DNA from 3 places in the Nonomuraea sp. NPDC050328 genome. Region 2 is predicted to be linked to each of the others. Evidence: predicted binding sites of a transcription regulator. Region 2 holds the regulator's gene; each other region holds the start of a gene.
The links. The regulator HrcA, encoded in region 2, represses chaperone genes, less so after heat shock. The targets are predictions, from matches to a motif close to TTGGCACTCTCNNNNNGAGAGTGCCAA.

Region 1 (7,214 bases), 400 kb from region 2:
AGGCGTAGCGCAGGCCGAGCTCCCTGACCAGCTCGACCCAGTTGGCCCCGGCGTCCGGCGCGTAGGCGCCCGGGGTGTAGCGCACCTCGCGCAGGCGGCCGGTGAAGCGGTTGGCGCCGTGCTCCCACGACACGGGGGAGCAGCGGTCGATGCCGACGTCGATGCCCTCCATCGGGCAGAAGCCGGCCAGCATCGGCAGGCCGGTCAAGGTGCCGCGCGGCTCGCCGTCCACGCTGAGCGTGACGTCCCAGCGCCAGCCGCCGGGCGCGTGCACCTCGGCGCGGACGTGCTCGCCGAGCGGGCCGGCCCGCAGGGTGCGCAGCTCGCCGAAGCCGTTGTGGGTGAAGCAGACCTCGCCGCGCTCCACGTGCAGGACGTAGCCGCCGCCCTGGCCGCCGTGCGCGACCAGCACGCCGTCACCGGGGGCCTCGATCGCGGCCTCGACGGTGAAGGAACGCCACTGGATCAGTTGCAGGGCGGTCCAGCGCTCCAGGGTGTGCAGGTCCGGCGTCAGCCGTACCGGGCCGGGTTCGCGGTGCCAGGGCGGGCGCAGCAGGTAGCGCAGGCGGGAGCCCTCATCCAGGGGGTAGACGCGGTTGGCGCGGGCGGCCTGCTCCCAGGCGGCGGCCAGCTCGGCGACCAGGTGCGGGTGCTCGGTGGCCAGGTCGTGCGCCTGGGTGCGGTCGGCGCGGCGGTAGAGCTCCCACTCGTGCTCGCCGAACGGGGTCAGCGGCGCGTGCCGGGTGACGATCTCCCAGCCGTCGCGCACGTACCCGCGGTGGCCCTGCAGCTCGGTGTACTGCTCGCGGTGGGCGTGCGCGGCCTGCGCGTCGCGCAGCACCGGCACCAGCGAGACGCCGGAGACCGGGGGCGCGTCGAGCCCCGCCAGCTGCAGCAGCGTCGGCAGCACGTCGGTGACGTAGGCCCACTGGTCGCGCCGCTCGCCCCGGGCCGCCAGCCCGGCCGGCCACGACAGCAGGAACGGCACGCTGTGCCCGCCGGCGTGGGCGTTGCACTTGTAGAGCCGGAACGGGGTGTTGGAGGCCATGGCCCAGCCGCGCGGGTAGTGCGCCAGCACCCGGGGCCCGCCGACCAGGTCGAGGCGGGCGAGGTCGGCCTCCGGGTCCTCGCGGTCGTGCCGGCTGTTCTTCGACAGCAGGGTCCGCAGGTACTGGGTGGTGCCGTGCTCCTCGCCCTCGCGCGAGGCGCCGTTGTCGGAGAGGAAGACGAAGACGGTGTCGTCCAGCGCGCCGAGGTCGGCCAGGGCGCGGCGCAGCTCGCCGACGCTGCGGTCGAGGCCGGCGACCATGGCGGCGTAGACCTCCATGTAGCGGGCGAACAGCCGTCGCCGCTCGGGGGAGAGGGAGTCCCAGGCCGCCACCTCGTCGCCCTCCTCGGCGTTGCGCGGCGGCAGGTCCAGGCCGGGCGGGAGCACGCCGGTGGCCTGCTGGCGGGCGAAGCGCTCGCGGCGGATCTCGTCCCAGCCGGCGTCGTAGCGGCCACGGAAGCGGGCGATGTCCGCCTCGGGGGCCTGGAGCGGGGCGTGGGCCGCGCCGTGGGCGAGGTAGAGCAGGAACGGGCGCTCCGGGGCGGCGGCCTTGGCCTGGCGGACCAGGCGCACGGCGGCGGCGGTGAGATCGTCGGTCAGGTAGTAGCCCTCGGGGTGGGCGTCCACCTCGACCGGGGAGTTGTCGCTGATCAGGCGGTGCGGCTGGTGGGCGTTGGTGAAGGCGTCGAGGAAACCGTAGAAGCGGTCGAAGCCGCGTTGCAGCGGCCAGGCGTGCCGGGGGCCGGCCTCCGACATGTCGGAGTCCTTGGTGAGGTGCCACTTGCCCACGGCCAGGGTGCTCCAGCCGGCCTCGCGCAGCAGCTCGGCCAGGGTCGGCACGTCCGGCGCGATCTCGCCCGCGTAGCCGGGGAAGCCGGGGTCGGAGTTGGCGATGTGCCCGACTCCGGCCAGGTGCGGGTTGAGCCCGGTGAGCAGGGCGGCGCGGGTCGGCGAGCACATCGGGGTGGTGTGGAAGTCGGTCCACTGCACGCCCTGGGCGGCCAGCTCGTCCAGGTGCGGGGTGGGGATCTCCGAGCCGTAGCAGCCCAGGTCGGCGAAGCCGACGTCGTCGGCGAGCACGATCACCACGTTCGGCGCGCCGGGCGGCGGGGCGGGGCGCGGCGGCCACCAGGACTCCGACCCGGCGAAGGTGCGTCCCACCCGGCCCTCGAAGCCGTCATAGGTGATCATTTCTGGAGTGTACGGCGGCGCGGACCGGCAGAACAGAACGAAGTTCCACCGATCCGCGCCCGCCCGCGGGTCAGCCGCGCTTCCAGAACGGGCGGCGGGGCTTGCCCGCCTCGGAGCCGCCGGGCTCGCCCGTAAGCGCGGTCAGGACGTCGATGGCCCGCTGCCGCAGCCCGGCGACGTCGGCCCCGGGCTGTTCGGCGCGCTCCAGCGCCTCGGCCAGCTCGGCCAGCTCGGTGACGAGCTCGTCGGCCAGGCCGTGCCCCCGCAGGTAGGTCGCCAGCGCGGCCAGCCTGCTGCCAAGGTCGGCCAGGTAGGCCGGATCGGCCGCCGGCACCGCCCGCAGCCGCGCCAGCTCGGCGGCGAGCTGCTCGCGGCCCTGCTCCCGGTCCTGGTCCACCCCGCGGCCGGGGGCGGGCGCGGGCATCCGCTTGGCGAACCCGCGCGGCGGTCCCGCCGCGGCCTGGAACTGCGGCTGCGCCGACTCCAGGAACGAGGCCCGCGGCGCGGCGGCCGGCGCGGCCATCATCATCATGGGCGCCGCCGCGACCGGCGGCTCCCAGCCGCTGGGCAGCTCGACCGGCTGGATGACGTGGTGCTCCGGCGCCCCGTCGGCGCTGACCCGGGTGTCCACCGCGACATAGGCCGTGAACCTGCACAGCACGCCGCCCGCCAGCGACAGCTCCACGATCCTGGCCTCCAGCGCGTGCTCGCCCATGGCGTAGCGGTCCTCCAGCTCGCGCAGCCGGGCGCGGGTCCACAGCGCCTTGAGGGCGCTGTGGCCGGTGACCACCGGCTCGACCACCTGCTCCCACGTCGCCCCGGCGGCCACTCCGCGCACGGTCACCGGCCCGGCCGCCCGGTAGCGGCCGAACACCTGCAGCGGCACGCCCGGGAAGAGCGAGCCGAGGTGGGTGACCTCCTCGGTGTCGAGCCCGTCGAGGGACAGGTCGGTGACCAGCGGCGCGCCGATCCGGCGGTGGATCTGCTCCATGGCCGCGTCGAGCCGGTCCTCCGACTCCACCAGCTCGCACCGGCCCGCGCCCAGCCCGGCCAGGCGGCCGAGGAAGCCCGCGTTCACCGCCCGGTCGATGCCGACGACGTGCACGCGCATGGCCGACAGGGCCCTGCCGACCTGCTCCAGGATCTGGTCCTCGTTGCCGACCTGGCCGTCGGTGACCAGGACGACCACGCGCTCGCGCCCGCTCTCGCCGAGCAGGCCGACCGCCTGGCGCAGCGGTTCGAGCAGCTCGGTGCCGCCCCTGGCCTCCAGCCGGGCCAGGTGCTCGACGGCGCGGAAGCGCTCGCGGTCGCTCGCCTCGCGCAGCCCGTCGAAGGCCGGCTCGACCACGCTGTCGAAGGCCAGGACGGCGAAGCGGTCGGCCGAGGTGAGGGTGTCGACGATGCGGGCCGCCGCCCGCCGGGCCGCGACCATCTTCCAGCCGCCCATGCTGCCCGAGCGGTCGAGCAGGAGCACGACGTCGCGGGGCAGCCGGGTCTCGGGCACGTCCGGGGGCATCACGGTGAGCGCGAAGGTGCCCTCGCCGTCGAGCTGGAGCGCGGTCGAGGCGTCGAAGGCCAGCCGGAGCACGAAGTCGCGGTCGAGCCGCTCGCCGGGGCGCAGGCTGACCGTGCCGCCCTCCTGCTCCACCACGTGCAGGCTGGAGGCGACCTCGCGCAGGTCGAGGCCGGCCGGGTCGACGGTGGCGGTCAGCGACAGCCGTACCGGGTTGGGGAAGCCGGGCAGCAGGACCGGCGGGGTGATCCGGGAGGCGTCGGGCGTGGCGTCGGTGTCGGGCACCGTGCCCGCGCCGGCCTGCGGGCCGTCGAGGGGAGCGCCCGGGATGTAGCGCGGCGCGACGACCAGGGGGAAGCGGAAGGTGGCCGCGCCGTCCTCGTAGGGTAGCGGCTGGCTCAGCGTCAGCCGGACGCTCACCCGCTCGCCGGGGGCGAGGTTGCCGACCCGGATGGTGAAGACGTCCGGGCGTTCCTCCTCGGCGATCGCCGCGCGGCGGCCCTCGGCCATGGCCTGGTCGTAGTCGGCGCGGGCCTGGCCGCGCTCCTTGAGCACGCCTTCGATGACCCGGTCGGCCGCCTCCATCCGGAAGGCGGTCACCGCGGCGCGGTCGGGCAGCGGGAAGACGTAGGTCGCCTCCAGCGTGACGTCGAACGGGTTGCGGAAGCCCTGGGCGACCTCGACCCCGGCCACCAGGCCGGACAGCCGCGCGTCCACGTCGAGGCTCTCCAGCGGGAGGTTGCCGCGCTCGGTCTCCAGCGCGCCGAACCCGGCCTCCTCGACCGGCCGGCTGCGGCTCGGGTCCAGCGAAGTGATCTTCATGCGAGTCTCCGTTCCTCGAGCACCTCGACCAGGGGTCCGGCCGCGGCCATGACTGCTTGCAGGTCCTCTTCCGAGGGGGTACGGCTCGCGCCGTCCAGCACCAGCACCACGCCCGGCGCCAGCCGTACGCCGTGGACCGCGTGGCCGGAGGCCGCCTGAGCCGGGCCCGCGCCGTTGGGCGAGGCGGCGGGGGCGGGCGGCGCGGGGGCGGGCCGCGGGCTGGGACTGGGGGCGGGGGTGGGGGTGGCGGTGGGACGGGGGGCCGGGCGTTCGGCCCAGAAGCGCGGGCGGCTCACTGCGGCGACCCGTTCGAGGGTGGCGTCGGTGGCGCCGGCCAGGGCGACCTGGATCTCGGCGATGGAGCGGCCCTCGGCCTGCAGCCGCTTGACCGCGACGAGCTGGAGCAGGTGCCGCCGGCCGTACTGGGCGACCCGGCCGCGCCGGGTGAGCGGCGGGTCGACCAGGCCGATGGTGGTGTACCAGCGGATCAGGCGCTCGCCGGGCACGTCGCGCACCCGGCCGCTGCCGGTGGGCGAGGCGGCTTGCAACGCCTCGGCCGCCCGCTGCGCCAGTTCGCCGATGGTCCAGGTCTCGCTCATGCCCCCACAGTGACACTGTCATTGTTGCACTGTCAATGTGCGGAAGATCCGGACGGCCGAATGCGTTGGAAAAGGTGTAGTTGCAACGCCGAACGACGGAGGTACGAACTCATGGCTCAGATCACCGGTCCGCTGTCCGGCGCCGCGCGCGACACCGTCGCCGAAGCCCTCCAGGGCGCGCTCGTCGACCTCATCGACCTGTCGCTGGTGGCCAAGCAGGCCCACTGGAACGTCGTCGGACCGCACTTCCGCCCGCTGCACCTGCAGCTCGACGAGCTGACCGCGGTGGTCAGGGAGCACGCCGACACCATCGCCGAGCGCGCGGTGGCGCTGGGCGTCAACCCGGACGGGCGGTCGGCGACGGTGGCCGAGTCCACCCGCATCCGCCAGCCGGAGCACGGCTGGCTGGAGGACGGCAAGGTCGTGGTGACCATCACCGAGATCCTGGAAGGCGTCTCGCAGCGCATGCGCGAGCGCATCGAGGCCACCGACGAGCCGGACCCGGTCAGCCAGGACCTGCTCATCGCGGTCGCCCAGGAGATCGACAAGCAGCACTGGATGTTCCAGGCCCAGCGCTGACGCGCTGCGACGACGAGCCGGGGTCGTGAGCCCCGGCTTTCGCGCGTCTAGAGCAGTTCGGCCGCCAGCCGGGCGATCAGCGGCCGGGTGGCCAGGAACTGCCGCAGCTCCTCCTCGCCCTGGAGCCCGGCCTCCAGCAGCGCGCGCACCCAGGTGTCGCCGTCGCCCCGCTGGGCCGCCGCCTCCAGCCGGTCGAGCAGCGTCGCGCCGGGATGGGACTCGCGGGTCAGCGTCGACAGCAGGTGCGGCCAGCGGATGGTGAGCGCCGCCAGCTTGGCGACCTCGGCGTCGCTCGCCCGGGGCCGCCCCGACTGCGCCCGGCGGTAGGTGACGAAGGAGTAGAACCGGAAGACGTTGAGGTAGCGCTTGACCTCGCGTGGATTGCGCAGGCCCAGCGCGGGCAGCGCCGCCTCGATCGCCCGGCAGGCGTTCTCGTCGCGGTAGAGGTCGGCGAAGACGCGGTCGGCGGCCACCCGGGCCGGCTCGGTCAGCCGCCCGTTGCGCCCGGCGAAGCCGAGTGAGGCCTGGGCGCGCTCGGCCGCCTCGTCCAGGCCGTCGACCGAGGGCCGCTGCTCGCGGATCAGCCGCTCCAGCTCCTCCACGATGCCCGGGTCGGCGACGGTCCGGCCCGCGGCGAGCTTGCCGCGCGCGACCTGCGCCGGCACGGCCGCCCGTGGCGGGGGCGCGAGCGCTGGGGCGTCCAGGGGCTCCTCCGGGACGCCGAGCAGGGCGCGCACGTACGCCGGCAGCCGCTCCTCGTCGTCCAGCAGGGGCACGCTCAGCGGAAGCTGGACGATCTTCTCCAGGAAGCGCCAGCCGATGCTCTCGGTCAGGAGCTGCCGGTAGGCCACCTGGACGTGCGCGGCGACCATCTCCGGCTCCATGGCCAGCACGAAGACGCAGTTGGGGAACTCGCCGGCCAGGAACAGGTTGATCGCCTCGATGACCTGGGCGACGGTGCTGGAGGAGCAGCGGTCCAGGTCGTCCACGAAGACCACCAGGGGCCGCTCCTCGGTCGCCACCAGCCCGAGCACCCGGCGCATGTCGGTCTGCACCAGGTGCAGGAAGCCGGCCTTGTCGCCGTAGGCGTGCTCGGGCAGCACGCCGCTCTGCAGGAAGGGGTCGGGCTGGTTGACCAGGGTGCCGAACGCCCCGCCCGCGCCCTCGGCGAAGAAGCGGCCCAGCCGTACGGTCCCCGCCGCGAGCGAGGCCAGGCAGCCCGCCGAGGCGATGGCCGCGGCGGCGTCCGACAGCCAGGGCAGCATCGAGGAGGCCGCCCAGGCGGCCCCGGCCAGCACGAGGGTGAAGACCAGGCCGAGCGCGACCGGCAGGAGCCGGGTGAAGGCCAGCCGGTACAGCCGCCGCCGCACCGCCTCCCGGTCGATGCGCGACAGGTTGAGCTCCAGCCAGAAGCGCTCGCGGTCGGTGCGCGACATCCGGCCGGTGATCTGGCTGATCAGCT
Region 2 (7,214 bases):
GAGTCCACCAGCCAGCCCTCGACCTCCCCCTCGCCCACGCCGACCGAGTGCCCCACGCCGGCGCCGGAGGAGAGCGACTGCCCCGAGGAGAGCCCGTCGCCCTCGCCCTCCGAGACCACGTCCGTCGAACCGGACGGCGCCTGCCCGGGCGAGGAGTGCCCGCCGGAGGAGAGCCCGGCCGACCCCGCGCCGACGATCGAGTACAGCCCGCTGGCCGAGCCGACCGGCTGAGCCGTCACCACCTGCCGGTGCGCGCGAGCAGGACCGAGGCCGCGGCGACGCCGGCCGTGGAGGTCCGCAACACCGTCGGCCCCAGCAGAGCCGGTACGGCTGCCGCGAACCGGTCGAGTTCCTCGTCCGCGATGCCGCCCTCCGGGCCGACCACGAGCACGATGTCGCCCTCGGCCGGCAGGTCGATCCGCGAGAGCCGTACCTCCGCCGCCTCGTGCAGCACGACGCCGAGCGCGGCGTTGGCGAGCAGCTCGGCCACCTGGGCGGTGCTCGCCTGCTCGGTCACCTCGGGCAGGTGGAAGCGCCTGGCCTGCTTGCCGGCCTCGCGGGCGGTGGCCCGCCACCGGGCCAGGGACTTGGCGGCGCGCTCGCCCTTCCACTGCGTGATGCTGCGCTTGGCCGCCCACGGGACGATCACGTCGACGCCGGCCTCGGTCATCATCTCGACGGCCAGCTCGCCGCGCTCGCCCTTGGGCAGGCCCTGGACGACGATCAGGCGGGGGGCGGGCGGCGGCAGCTCGTAGCTGCGCAGCACCTCCAGGCGCAGGGCGTCCTTGAGCTGCTCGGTGACCACGCACTCGGCGACGGCGCCCCGGCCGTCGGTCAGGTCGACCCGCTCGGGCGGGCGCAGCCGCCGTACCGTCGCCGCGTGGCGGCCCTCGGGGCCGCCCAGCACGATCTCGCTCTTGCCGAACTCCAGCCGGTCGGCCAGGAACACCGGGACGCTCACGTCACCATCGTCCCACGCCCGCGACCGGGCGAGAGGTCAGCGGCCGTTGAAGGCGTCCCGCAGCCGGGAGAAGAAGCCCTGCTGACCGGGGGCGAACTTGCCCGGCGGCCGCTCCTCGCCGCGCAGCTTCGACAGCTCGCGCAGCAGCTCCTCCTGGGCCGGGTCGAGCCGCGACGGCGTCTCCACGTTGACGTGGATGAGCAGGTCGCCGCGCCCGGTCTCGCTGAGCCGCTGCACGCCGCGCCCGTACATGGTGATGACCTGCCCCGACTGCGTGCCGGGCCGCACGTCGATCTCCTCGGCGCCGTCCAGCGTCTCGATGGTCAAGGAGGTGCCGAGCGCGGCGGCGGTCATCGGGATCTGCACGGTGCAGTGCAGGTCGTCACCCCGCCGCTCGAAGATCTCGTGCGGGCGCTCGACGATCTCCAGGAACAGGTCGCCGGGCGGGCCGCCGCCGGGGCCGATCTCGCCCTCGCCGGCGAGCTGGATGTGCGTGCCGTCCTCGACGCCCGCCGGGATGCGGACCTTGATGGTGCGCCGGGTGCGGACGCGGCCGTCGCCGGAGCACTCCTGGCAGGGGTGGCGGATGATGCTGCCGAAGCCGCCGCACTGCGGGCAGGGGCGCGAGGTCATGACCTGGCCCAGGAAGGACCGGGTGACCTGGGAGATCTCGCCGCGCCCGTGACACATGTCGCAGGTGTCGGGGTGGGTGCCCGGCGCGGTGCCGGCGCCCTCGCAGACCTCGCAGCGCACGGCGGTGTCCACGTGCAGCTCGCGGGTGGTGCCGAAGGCCGATTCCTTCAGGTCGAGCTCGACGCGGATGGTCGCGTTGCGGCCACGGCGGGCGCGCGAGCGCGGGCCGCGCTGGCCGCCGCCGGTGCCGAAGAAGGCGTCCATGATGTCGCTGAACGGGAAGCCCTGGCCGAAGCCGCCCGCGCCCGCCCCGGCGTTGGCGAAGGGGTCGGCGCCGAGGTCGTACATCTGCCGCTTGTTCGGGTCGGACAGGACCTCGTAGGCCTGGGTGATCTCCTTGAACCGCTCCTGGGTCGCGGGATCGGGGTTCACGTCAGGGTGCAGCTCACGGGCGAGACGGCGGTACGCCTTCTTGATCTCGTCCTGACTCGCCTCACGCCGGACCCCGAGGGTGGCGTAGTAGTCGCTGTTTGCCACTTATCGACCTCTTATGAAGCAGCCAGGATCTGGCTGACGTAACGTGCCACGGCGCGCACCGCGCCCATGGTGACGGGGTAATCCATCCGGGTGGGGCCGAGCACGCCCAGGCGGGCGAGCTGCTGGCCGCCAGAACCGTATCCGGTCGCCACGATCGACGTCCCCCGCAGTCCGCTGTAGGGGTTCTCCGAGCCGATCCGGACGGTCAGGGCGGCCGGGGTGTCCGGGGACGTCTCGCCCAGCAGCCGCATGAGCACGACCTGCTCCTCCAGCGCCTCCAGCACGTCCCGCAGGCCGCTGGAGAAGTCGGCGCCGGCCAGGTTGGCCGCACCGGCGAAGACGATCTTCTCGTCGTGCCGCTCGACCAGGGTCTCCAGCAGTACCGACAGGATCGTCGCCACGACCGGGCGGTCCTCGGCCGGCACCCGTTCGGGCAGGTCGGCGACCAGGTCGGGCACGGCGCTCAGCCCGCATCCGTCGAGGCAGGCGTTGAGGACGGCGCGCAGGTGCGCGATCCGGGCCTCCTCGATGACCTCGGGCAGCTCGATCACCCGCTGCTCGACGCGGCCGGTGTTGGTGATCAGCACCAGCATCACGCGGCGGTCGGTGAGCGGCACGAGTTCGACGTGCCGCACCGTCGAGCGGGTCAGCGTGGGGTACTGCACCACGGCGACCTGGCGCGTGAGCTGGGCCAGCAGGCGGACGGTGCGGGTCACGACGTCGTCGAGGTCGACCGCGCCGACCAGGAACGTCTCGATCGCCCGCCGTTCGGCCACCGACAGCGGCTTGACCTGCGAGAGCCGGTCGACGAACAGGCGATAGCCCTTGTCCGTCGGCACGCGGCCCGCGCTGGTGTGCGGCTGCGCGATGTAGCCCTGCTCCTCCAGCACCGCCATGTCGTTGCGGACGGTGGCCGGGGAGACGTTGAGGTTGTGGCGCTCCGCGAGCGCCTTGGAGCCCACCGGTTCGTTGGTGGACACGTAGTCCTCGACTATGGCGCGGAGGACCGCGAGTTTCCTGTCGTCGAGCACGTGCTCACCTCCTGCGTCGACCTTACCGAGAACGTCAGATCTGGCACTCTGTGTTCCCGAGTGCCAAGTGTACGGCGCGCGCCCGCGTGGTGCGATAAGGCCTGCTTGGCCCGTGCCGCGAAGGGGCCCGGGGACCCCGGTATGGCGATATGTGGCGACATGGAGTCAGACTGCTAGATATGACCGACGATTCCCAGACCCCGCCCGAGGACTCCACCCGGCGCGTGTCGCGGGACGACGTGCCCCCGCCCCCTCCCGGCCAGCCTCCCACCGGCCCCCAGGCTCCGCCGTACCAGCAGCCTCATCACGGGTCGGGCCCTCAGTACGGGCCCGGCCCTCAGTACGGATCCGGCCCTCAGTACGGATCCGGCCCGCAGTACGGCCCTGGTCCCCAGTACGGCGGGCCGCCGCCGCCCCAGGGCGGGCCCGGTCAGCCCCCGCCCGGGCAGCAGCCGCCCTACGGCGGGTACGGCCAGCAGCAGCCCTACGCCGCGCCCCCGCAGTACTTCCAGCAGCCCTACGGGGCCCAGCCCTACCAGCAGCAGCCGCGCCCGAAGGTGAAGCCGTCGCTGTGGTGGATCGGCGGCGCCTGGGCGCTGGCGGTGGTCGCGGCGATCGTCGGCGGCGTCCTGTTCGTGGCCAACCTGTCGGAGTCCGGCTTCGGCCCGGTCCGGACCTTCGCCTCCGGGGAGCAGGTCACCGTCCGGCTCGACCCGGCCGACGAGCCGACCCTGTACTACACCGGCCCGCGCGCCAACTACACCTGCAAGAGCCTGGGCGACGCCCAGCTCTCCCAGGCCACCGGCAACGAGACGGTGACCATCAACAACCTCACCTGGCACGTCATCGGCAGGGTCAGCGTGCCCTCGGCCGGCGACTACCAGGTGTTGTGCACCACGCAGGAGCAGGTCGCCGGGCGCTTCGGCGTGGGCGCCGCGCCGCTCAAGGGCCTGGCCGGGGTGCTGGGCGGCATCGGCGGGCTGATCCTGCTGTCGCTGGGCGGCTTCCTGGTGGCGGTCGTCGTCACGATCGTCGTCCTGCTGCGCCGCAGCGCCAATCGCAAGCGGCTGCTGCTACCGTCCCAAAGGTGACGCGATACGACGGAGACGTGCTCGCGGGCAACTGGCGACGGCCGCTGAAGGGCAAGATCCCCCAGGTGCCCGCGGAGCTCGACCTGGTGGTCGAGGACGCCGACAGCGGTTTCTGCGGCGCGGTGGTGGGCTGCGACAAGGAGGCCGTCACCCTGGAGGACCGCTTCGGCCGCCGGCGGCTGTTCCCGCTGGCGCCCGCCGCCTTCCTGCTGGAGGGCAAGCCGGTCACCCTGGTCCGCCCGGCCGCCGCGCCCCGCGGGCCGGCACGGAGCGCCTCGGGATCCATCGCGGTCGAGGGGCTGCGGGCCCGGGTCGCCCGCGAGAGCCGCATCTACGTCGAGGGCGTGCACGACGCGGCGCTGGTGGAGAAGATCTGGGGCCACGACCTGCGGGTCGAGGGCGTCGTCGTGGAGTACCTCGAAGGCGTCGACCACCTGGCGGCCATCGTCGAGGAGTTCGAGCCCTCCCCGGATCGCCGCCTGGGCGTGCTGGTCGACCACCTGGTCGCCGGGTCCAAGGAGAGCCGCATCGCCGCTCAGATCACCTCGCCGCACGTGCTGGTGGTCGGGCACCCCTTCGTCGACATCTGGGCCGCGGTCAAGCCGTCGGTCCTGCGCATCCCGGCCTGGCCCTCGGTGCCCAAGGGGGTGCCGTGGAAGGAAGGCGTCATCGCCGCGCTCGGCTGGCGGATGGAGCCCGCGGAGGCGTGGAAGCGCATCCTGGGGTCGGTGTCCTCCTACGCGGATCTGGAGCCCGAACTGCTGGGGCGGGTGGAGGAGCTCATCGACTTCGTGACTAACCCGGGTGACTCCGATTAGCCTCGGAGCATGAGTCAGCCCTCGGACGACGACGCGACGCGGCGTATCCCGAACTCCGACGCCCAGCCAGGTTACGGACAACCCGGTCACGGCCCGCAGGGGTACGGCCAGCCCGGCTACGGACAGCAGGCCCCGAGCCAGCCGGGCTACGGGCAGCAGGCGCCGAGCCAGCCCGGTTACGGACAGCCCGGTTACGGGCCTCAGGGCTACGGCCCGCAGGGCTACAGCCAGCCCGGCTACGGGTACGGCCAGCCGCCGAGCGCTCCGGCCGGATACCAGCAGGGCTATCAGCAGGGCTACGAGCAGGGTTACCAGCAGCCCGGGTATCAGCAGCCCGGTTACCAGCCCGGTTATCCGCAGGCGGGCTACCCGCAGGCCGGTTACCAGGCCGCCCCGGGTTACGGCCAGCCGTACACCCCGGGCGTGTACGGCCCGCGTCCCGGCACGGACGACACCTCGATGGCGATGCTGTCGCACCTGCTGGGCATCCTGACCGGCTTCGTCGGCCCGCTGATCATGTACTTCGTGAAGAAGGACCAGTCGCCCTACGTCCGCGACCAGTCCGCCGAGGCGCTGAACTTCCAGATCACCGTCTTCATCGCCTACATGGTCAGCCTGTTCCTCACCATGGTCTTCATCGGCTTCCTGCTGATGTTCGCGGTGTGGATCTGCGCGCTGATCTTCGAGATCATGGGCGCCGTCGCGGCCAACCGGGGCGAGCGCTTCCGCTACCCGATCAACATCCGCATGGTCACCTGACCACACCCCACGCCGGGGGCGGCGCTACGCCAGGTCGCGGATCAGCGCGTCGGCGAGCAGCCGTCCCCGCAGGGTGAGCAGCATCCGCCCGCGCTTGAACGCCTCGGTGTCGAGCAGCCCGTCGCCCAGCGCCCGCGCCACCGCCGTCCGCGCGCCGGGCGCGACGTCGGCCAGCGGGTAGCCGGAGTCGAGCCGCAGTTCGAGCATCAGCCGTTCGACGCGCTGGTCGTCCGCGCTGAGCAGTTCGCGGGCGTGGGCCGGCGAGCGGCCCTCGGCCAGGCGTTGCGCGTAGGGGGCGGGGTGCTTGACGTTCCACCAGCGCGTGCCGCCCACGTGACTGTGCGCGCCCGGCCCCACGCCCCACCAGTCGCCGCCGGTCCAGTACAGCAGGTTGTGCCGGCAGCGCCCGGCCTCCGAGGTGGCCCAGTTGGAGACCTCGTACCAGGTGAAGCCGGCCTCGCTCAGCATCCGGTCGGCGATGAGGTAGCGGTCGGCCGCGGTGTCGTCGTCGGGCATCGGCACCTCGCCGCGCCGGATGCGCGCGGCCAGCTTGGTGCCGTCCTCGATGATCAGCGCGTAGGCGGACACGTGGTCGGGCCCGGCGGCGATGGCCGCCTCCAGCGATGCCCGCCAGTCGTCGTCGCTCTCCCCCGGCGTGCTGTAGATCAGGTCCAGGTTGACGTGCTCGAACCCGGCCTTCCTGGCCTCCTGTACGGCGACGCCGGCCCTGCCGGGCGTGTGGTGGCGATCCAGGACGCGCAGCACGTGCTCGCGGGCGCTCTGCATGCCGAAGCTCATCCGGGTGAAGCCCGCCTCGCGCAGCGTCTCGAGGTAGGCCTGGTCGACCGACTCCGGGTTGGCCTCCGTGCTCACCTCGGCGCCCGGGGCGAGCCCGAACTCGGCGTCGATCGCGCCCAGGATCCGGCCGAGGTCCTCGGCGGGGAGCAGGGTGGGCGTGCCGCCGCCGAAGAACACCGTCTGGACGGGCAGGTCGGTCTCCCCCAGCACCCGGCGGGCCAGCCGTACCTCCTCGATCGCGGTGTCGGCGTAGTCGCGCTGCGAGGCGCCGGGGCCGAGCTCGGAGGCGGTGTAGGTGTTGAAGTCGCAGTACCCGCAGCGGGTCACACAGAAGGGCACGTGGACGTAGAAGCCGAACGGCCGCTCGCCCAGGCCGGCCGCGGCGCTCGGCGGGAGCTCACCGGTCGCGGGGACCGGATCGCCGTCGGGAAGGGTGGAAGGCACGTCATCAAGTGTGCCGCCTCCCCACCAGTGCCCCGCTCACCAGCCGCTCGAAGGCGCACTCAGGGGGAAACCCGGCGCCCGGGCGGGGACCCATTGACTGGCCGTCCCCTCCGTCCTACGATCCGCTCAACTTATAGGAAAG
Region 3 (7,214 bases), on a different contig from region 2:
GCTCAACCATCTGCCGCAGTCTGGCCAGCGCTCGATGCTGGGCGACGCGAACCGCTCCCGGTGACATGCCCAGAACATTACCGGTCTCCTCGGCCGACAGCCCCGAGACCACCCGCAGCAGGAGCAGCTCGCGCTGGTTGTCGGGCAGCCGGGACAGCAGCATCCTGGCGTGCTCGACCTCGATGTAGCGGACCACGGTCTCCTCCGGCCCCGGCCCTTCGTCCGGCCCGTCGGGGAGATCCTGCGTCGGTACGGCGGAGCGGATCGAACTCCGCAACGCGTCGGCGACCTTGTGCGCCGCGATACCGAAGACGAAGGAGGCGAACGGCCTGCCCATATCCCTATATCTGGGCAAAGCGGACAATACGGCGATGCAGACCTCTTGTGCCACATCATCGGCTATGTGATATTGCCCGGAAACCCGGCCCAGCCTGGCGCGGCAATAGCGCACCACCATCGGCCGCAGTTCCCCGAGCAGGGATTCGATCGCGCCGCGATCCCCCTGCACGGCCAGGCTCGTCAGTTCTCTAAGCTCGGAGTCATCCGTTCGTGCCGGAAGTCTCGACGCGAGCCTTACCCCAATTTTGGCGTCGGCGACGCTTCCCTCGCTCACGATAGGCATGATGCCCGCGCTGATCCGCCCTGTCGTCATAGCGAACGGCTACGGATTGGTCACATTGAGGCGACGATAACCGCGCGTAATCAATTGACCACACTAAGCCTTTCGGGTGCTCTGAATATTTCACCAGATAACCCGAAATGCGCAGTAATTGGCAGATGGGGCGCGACGCTTTAGTAGGGCTGTTGGTTTACGCAGGAAATACTTTTCATCCTTCCTGTGATGCTTGCCGCCATCTGCCGGTCAATCCTCCTGAGCCGGGCGGGCGTTACATCCCAGACCGCACCGGACTGCCATGCCGTACCCGGGAAGCACCCTGTGCCGGAAACGCGAACGGCCCGCCCCGGAGGGCGGGCCGTACATGGTGCGGTGAGCCGGAGGCTCAGTGGCCGTGGCCGTGACCGTGGCCGTGACCACCGGCGGCCGGGGCCTCCTCCTCGGGCTTGTCCACGACGAGCGCCTCGGTCGTGAGCAGCATGCCCGCGATGGAAGCGGCGTTCTGGACGGCCGAGCGGGTGACCTTGACCGGGTCGATGACGCCCTGGGCGATCAGGTCGCCGTACTCGCCGGAAGCGGCGTTGTAGCCGTGACCGGTGGTCAGGTCGGACACCTTGGCGGTGACGACGTAACCCTCCTGGCCGGCGTTCTCGGCGATCCAGCGGGCCGGCTCGACCAGCGCGCGGCGCACGACGCCGACACCGGTGGCCTCGTCGCCGGTCAGGCCGAGGTCGTCGAGCTCCTTGCCGACGTGGATCAGCGCGGAGCCGCCGCCGGAGACGATGCCCTCCTCGATCGCGGCGCGCGTCGCGGAGATCGCGTCCTCGAGACGGTGCTTCTTCTCCTTGAGCTCGACCTCGGTGGCCGCACCCACGCGGAGCACGCACACGCCGCCGGCGAGCTTGGCGAGACGCTCCTGGAGCTTCTCGCGGTCCCAGTCGGAGTCGGACTGCTCGATGGCGAGCTTGATCTCCTTGACGCGGTCCTCGATGGCCGCCTCGTCACCGGCACCGTCCACGATCGTGGTGGTGTCCTTGGTGACGACGATGCGGCGGGCCTGGCCCAGCACCTCGAGGCCGACGTTCTCCAGCTTGAGGCCGATCTCCTCGCTGACGACCTGGCCGCCGGTGAGGATCGCCATGTCCTGGAGCATCGCCTTGCGGCGGTCGCCGAAGCCCGGAGCCTTGACGGCGACCGAGGTGAAGGTGCCGCGGATCTTGTTGGTGACCAGGACGGCCAGGGCCTCGCCCTCGACGTCCTCGGCGACCACGAAGAGCGGCTTCTTGGTCTGGGCGACCTTCTCCAGCAGCGGCAGGAACTCCGCGATGGAGGAGACCTTGCTCTGGGTGAGCAGGATGTAGGCGTCCTCCAGGACGGCCTCCATCCGGTCCGCGTCGGTGACCATGTAGGCCGACAGGTAGCCCTTGTCGAACTGCAGGCCCTCGGTGAACTCGAGCTCCATGCCCATGGCGTTGGACTCTTCGACGGTCAGGACGCCGTCCTTGCCGACCTTGTCGAAGGCCTCGGCGATGAGCTCGCCGATCTTGGCGTCCTGGGCCGAGATGGTGGCCACGCTGGCGATGGACTTCTTGTCCTCGACCGGCTTGGCGCTGGCCAGCAGCTTCTCGCTGACGGCGCGGGCGGCCTTGTCGATGCCGCGCTTGAGGTCCATCGGGTTGGCCCCGGCGGCCACGTTGCGGAGGCCCTCCTTGACCATGGCCTGGGCCAGCACGGTCGCGGTGGTGGTGCCGTCACCGGCGATGTCGTTGGTCTTGGTGGCGACCTCCTTGGCGAGCTGGGCGCCAAGGTTCTCGTACTTGTCGGTGAGCTCGACCTCACGGGCGATGGTGACACCGTCGTTGGTGATGGTCGGCGCACCGAACTTCTTGTCGATGACCACGTTGCGGCCACGCGGGCCGAGGGTCACCTTCACGGCGTCCGCGAGCGCGTTGACACCGCGCTCGAGCGAGCGACGGGCCGACTCGTCGAACTCCAGAATCTTCGGCATTGCTAGCTGAGTCCTCTCCTGCGTCGAAAGCCCCGGGCACAGAAGGACTGGACCCGGGGCTTCGACATATCCGACTTACTTCTCGATGATCGCGAGAACGTCGCGGGCGGAGAGCACCAGGTACTCCTCGCCGCCGTACTTGACCTCGGTGCCGCCGTACTTGCTGTAGAGGACGATGTCGCCCTCCTTGACGTCAAGCGGAATCCGCTTGTCGCCGTCCTCGTCCCAGTTGCCCGGGCCCACAGCGAGGACCCTGCCCTCCTGCGGCTTCTCCTTGGCAGTGTCAGGGATGACAAGGCCGGAAGCGGTCGTCTGCTCAGCCTCGAGCGGCTGAACCACGATGCGGTCGCCGAGCGGCTTAACGGGAACCTTGGTGGCGGTCGTCACGATCGGACCTCCCCTTCAGATTTGACTGATCTAGAAGAGGCGACCAGCGGCCTGCCGTCGCGGGTGTCAGACCTGCCTCGTCGCTTTTGTGTTTGGCACTCTCAAGGGGAGAGTGCCAACAGGAAACATATGCAAGCGGGGCTTGACAGTCAACACGAACGGCTTCAGGGCGCGTACGAGCCTTCCACCAGGTCGGACAGGACGCCCAGACGGGTCGGTACCCACCCGTGAGCCTGTCGTGTTCGCGCGGAGCTGACACGCTGGCTCCTCGCGAGCGCCCCGGCGAAGGGCTCGCCGAGCAGCTGCGCGGCCTCCGCGAGCGGCCACGGCCTGGCCTCGGGCTTCACCCCGGCCGCGCGCGCCGCCGCCACGGCCACCTCCTCGACCGGCACCGCCTCCTCGGCGATCGCGTGCAGGATCTCCCCCGAGACACCCCGCTCGGCGGCCAGCACGACCAGGTCGGCCAGATCGTCCACGTTCACGAAGGTCCAGGTCGGCGCCTGCCCGTCCGCGCTCACGTAGACGCCCGTGCCGCGCTCGGCGGCCACGGACTTGAGCAGGGCGACGATGCCCTGCCCGCGGCCGTGCACCACGCCCGGGCGGACCACCGAGCCGCCCGCGCCGAGCACGAGCTGCTCGATCTCCGGGCGGTGGGCGACGATCGGGTACGGGTCGACCGGGCTGTCCTCCGTGCCGTCACGCGTCTCGCCGAGCACCCAGACGCCGCTGAGGTAGTGCACCGGCCTGGCGGTCAGCGCGGTCACCGTCGCCAGGTCCACCTCCGGGTCGCCGGTGAGCTGGGCGGCGTGCACCACCGCGTCCACGTCGGGGGTGACCGCCGCGGCCACCGCCGCCGGGTCGGCCAGGTCCGCCACCCGCTCTTCGTACGGCAGGCGGCCTGCTTGCCGTACCAAGGCGACCACCTCGTGCCCGCGCTCCAGCAGCTTCTCGGCCACCACGCCGCCGATGTACCCGGTCGCGCCCGCCAGCAGGATCTTCATGTCTCCACCTCAAACACTTCGACATCAAAGCTTTCGTCGAGCCAGGACGTTAGCTCACTCCGGCGAACATTTCAACATCGAAGTTTTCGATATGATGGCCGCATGGAAGACTCCGTGGACCGCTTCCTCGGTCAGTGCGTCGCCGCCAGCCCCGGCCTGGACGTCTCCCCCGCCAACGTCGTCGCCCGCCTCACCCGCGCCGCCCGCCGCCTCGAACTGGGCATGAAGGAGCACTTCGCCCGCGAGGACCTGGAGACCTGGGAGTTCGACACCCTCGCGACCCTGCTGCGCAGCAACGCCGAGCACACGATGTGCATGAAGGACCTCGCCTCGGCCTCCCTGCTCAGCTCCGGGGCGCTCACCAACCGCATGGACCGCCTGGTCGCCCGCGGCCTGGTCGAGCGCGGGCCCGCCCCCGGCAACCGGCGCATGGTCCTGGTCACGCTGACCGAGGAGGGCGCGCGGCTGACCCGCAGCCTGCTCGACGGGCACATCGCCAACAAGCGCCGCATGCTCGCCGGGCTCACCGACGACGAGCAGGACCAGCTCGCCGGGCTGCTCCGCAAGCTGCTGATCTCGATGGGAGACGTGCCGGACCCCGAGTGAGGTGCACTACCGTCGGAACACGTGGACCTCGACGCCTTCCTCGCCCTGCAGACCCCGCGCGGCCAGGCGGCCCTCGCCGAGGCGGTCGAACTCACCGGCGCCGACCCCGTCGCCGCCGCCACCCGGCTGCGGAAGACCTACGACGCCGCCCTGACCTCGGCCGCTCTCACCCAGGCCGGCCTCCGCGCCCGCGCGCAGGCCAAGTTCGGCGCGGACGCGGCCCGCATGTACTTCACCCCGCACGGCCTCGAACAGGCCACCCGGGCCGACGTCGCCGCGCACCGCGCCAGGCGGCTGGCCGGGCTGCACGTCGTGGACGTCTGCTGCGGCATCGGCGGCGACCTGCTGGCCCTGGCCCGCGCCGGCTGCCGCGTCGACGCGTGCGACCTCGACCCGCTCACCGTCGCGGTCGCGCAGGCCAACGCCGACGCGCTGGGGCTCGGCGACCTGATCTCCGTCCGTACGGCTGACGCCGCATCGATCGACCCGGCGGGGTACGACGCCCTCTTCGCCGACCCGGCCCGGCGGACCGCCCGAGGGCGGACCTTCGACCCCGACGCCTACTCTCCGCCGTGGCCCGTCGTCGTCGACCTGCTGGCCAGAGCTCGGGCGGCGTGCGTGAAGGTCGCGCCCGGCCTGCCGTACGAGCTGATCCCGGAGGACGCGGAGGCGGAGTGGGTCTCCTACCGCGGCGAGGTCAAGGAGGCGGCCCTGTGGACCGGCCCCCTGGCCGGGCACGACCCCACCCCGCCCGGGCTGGAGGAGCACGCGCGGCGGCGGGCGACGCTGCTGCCCGGCGGCCACACGCTGACCCCCACCGGCGCGGTGGCGGCGAGCGGCCCGGTGGCGAAGTACCTCTACGAGCCCGACGGCGCCGCCGTGCGGGCCCACCTGGTGGCGGAGGTCGCCGACCTGGTCGGCGGGCACCTGATCGACCCGATGATCGCCTACATCACCTCAGACGTGGCCGTGGACAGCCCATGGGCGGCAAGGTACGAGATTCACGACACCCTGCCTTTCTCCCTGAAACGCCTCCGCGCCGTGCTCCGTGAGCGCCAAGTCGGAAATGTCACCATCAAAAAGCGGGGCTCCGCCGTGGATATCGAGCGCCTGCGCGCGGACCTCCGGCTTTCCGGCCCGAATACCGCCACCGTTATCCTGACCCGCATTGCGGACAAGCCTTTCATGCTGCTCGGATCACCGCATCCACCTGCGTAAACCGGATAATCGCCCTCTTTTATCGAGCGACAGAAGAAACCTTGATCCAAAGGCTAGGGTGGGCGCGCGGGAGTTTTCCCCCTAGGCAAACCGGACCAATCCTACCGCCGCGCTGAAATGCCGTAGGCGAGTGCAAGGAGTTTTCGGTGGATCATTCCAACCACGTCGCCCTTCTTCAGCCAGGCAGTAGCAGCCAGGCCGTTTCCGACCGAATGCGGGAGCTGCTCGCCCGCGCCGCCCAGGACCACGTCTACGAGCAGCGCACCCAGGGCGCCGTCCTCGACGAGATCCGCCAGCGCCTCGAAGGCATGGAGTGGCTGCTGCGCGAGGTCCGCGAGCGCGAGCTCGGCGGCCTCAGCGGCGTGCTCGACACCGTCAGCGGGCGGCTCGACGACATCACCACCCGGCCGCCGTCCTGGGCCGAGAGCCTCGCCCAGCACGTCGAGGCGGTCCGTGACCACGTCGACGTCGTCGGCGACCGAGTCGGCGTGGTCGGCGAACGCGTCACCCCCGTCGCCGAACTGCCCAGCCTCTGGGCCGACGTCGGCACCGTCGGCGAGAACGTCGACGAGGCCCTCAAACGGCTCCACTCGGTCATCGAGGGCACCGAGGGCATCGCCAAGCGCCTCACCGACGTCACCGGCAAGCTGGGGCAGCTCGGCGGGCACATGGAGGCCGCCGCCAACCGCTTCACCCGGCTCGACAAGACCCTGTCCGACCTCACCGCGCGGCTCGACCGCGTCGAGGGCGGCGTGGCCGACCTGTCCGACGGGATCGACGACAAGCTCGCCGACCTGTCGCTCCGCCTGGACGACAAGCTGACCGACGTGTCCGGACGTCTCGACGGGCGGTTCACCGACCTGTCCGGGCGTCTCGACACGCGGTTCACCGAGCTGTCCGGGCGCTTCGAGACCAGGCTCACGGAGGTCTCCGGCCAGGTGGAAACCGGCCTGACCGAGCTGGCCGGCCGCTTGGAGGCCGACCACGCGGAGCTGACCGCCCGCATCGACACCGGCCACACCGAGCTGACCACCCGCTTCGACAGCACCCACGCGGAGCTTTCGAGCCGCATCGAGACCGGCCAGGCCGGGTTGGCGGGCCGCATCGAGACCAGCCACGCCGAGCTGGCCGGCCGCTTCGACGACAAGCTGGCGACGACCGGCGAGCGCCTCGAAGGCAACCTCACCGCCGCCACCGAACTCCTCTCCAGCGCGGTCGAGCAGGTCGGCACCCGCGTCGAGGACATCAGCACCCAGGTCGACCACGCCGAGAACGCCCTCGCCGGCCGCCTCGAAGGCCTCGGCAGCCGCGTCGAGCGCGTGGACGGCCGCCTCATCGCCGTCGACAACCGCCTCGGCAACATCGACAAGCGCATCGA

Region 1: ACIBG7_RS09580 (DNA starvation/stationary phase protection protein) is a predicted target of HrcA. The motif match lies at 5,183-5,209, and genes of this name have one in related genera.
Region 3: groES (co-chaperone GroES) is a predicted target of HrcA. The motif match lies at 3,104-3,130, and genes of this name have one in related genera.

What each region holds. Positions count from the first base shown of each region.
Region 1 is NZ_JBITIW010000002.1:730,601-737,814, forward strand. Features, by position in the region: gene ACIBG7_RS09565 (sulfatase-like hydrolase/transferase) at 1-2,239, opposite strand, end outside; gene ACIBG7_RS09570 (VIT domain-containing protein) at 2,310-4,574, opposite strand; gene ACIBG7_RS09575 (MerR family transcriptional regulator) at 4,571-5,173, opposite strand; gene ACIBG7_RS09580 (DNA starvation/stationary phase protection protein) at 5,285-5,752, shown strand; gene ACIBG7_RS09585 (P-loop NTPase fold protein) at 5,800-7,214, opposite strand, start outside.
Region 2 is NZ_JBITIW010000002.1:334,040-341,253, reverse strand. Features, by position in the region: gene ACIBG7_RS07710 (hypothetical protein) at 1-231, shown strand, start outside; gene ACIBG7_RS07705 (16S rRNA (uracil(1498)-N(3))-methyltransferase) at 236-961, opposite strand; gene dnaJ (molecular chaperone DnaJ) at 998-2,131, opposite strand; gene hrcA (heat-inducible transcriptional repressor HrcA) at 2,143-3,162, opposite strand; gene ACIBG7_RS07690 (hypothetical protein) at 3,342-4,253, shown strand; gene ACIBG7_RS07685 (DUF3097 domain-containing protein) at 4,250-5,071, shown strand; gene ACIBG7_RS07680 (DUF4870 domain-containing protein) at 5,081-5,830, shown strand; gene hemW (radical SAM family heme chaperone HemW) at 5,855-7,072, opposite strand.
Region 3 is NZ_JBITIW010000001.1:972,661-979,874, forward strand. Features, by position in the region: gene ACIBG7_RS04390 (sigma-70 family RNA polymerase sigma factor) at 1-622, opposite strand, end outside; gene groL (chaperonin GroEL) at 1,002-2,624, opposite strand; gene groES (co-chaperone GroES) at 2,700-3,014, opposite strand; gene ACIBG7_RS04405 (NAD-dependent epimerase/dehydratase family protein) at 3,176-4,012, opposite strand; gene ACIBG7_RS04410 (MarR family transcriptional regulator) at 4,115-4,618, shown strand; gene ACIBG7_RS04415 (methyltransferase domain-containing protein) at 4,640-5,836, shown strand; gene ACIBG7_RS04420 (hypothetical protein) at 5,983-7,214, shown strand, end outside.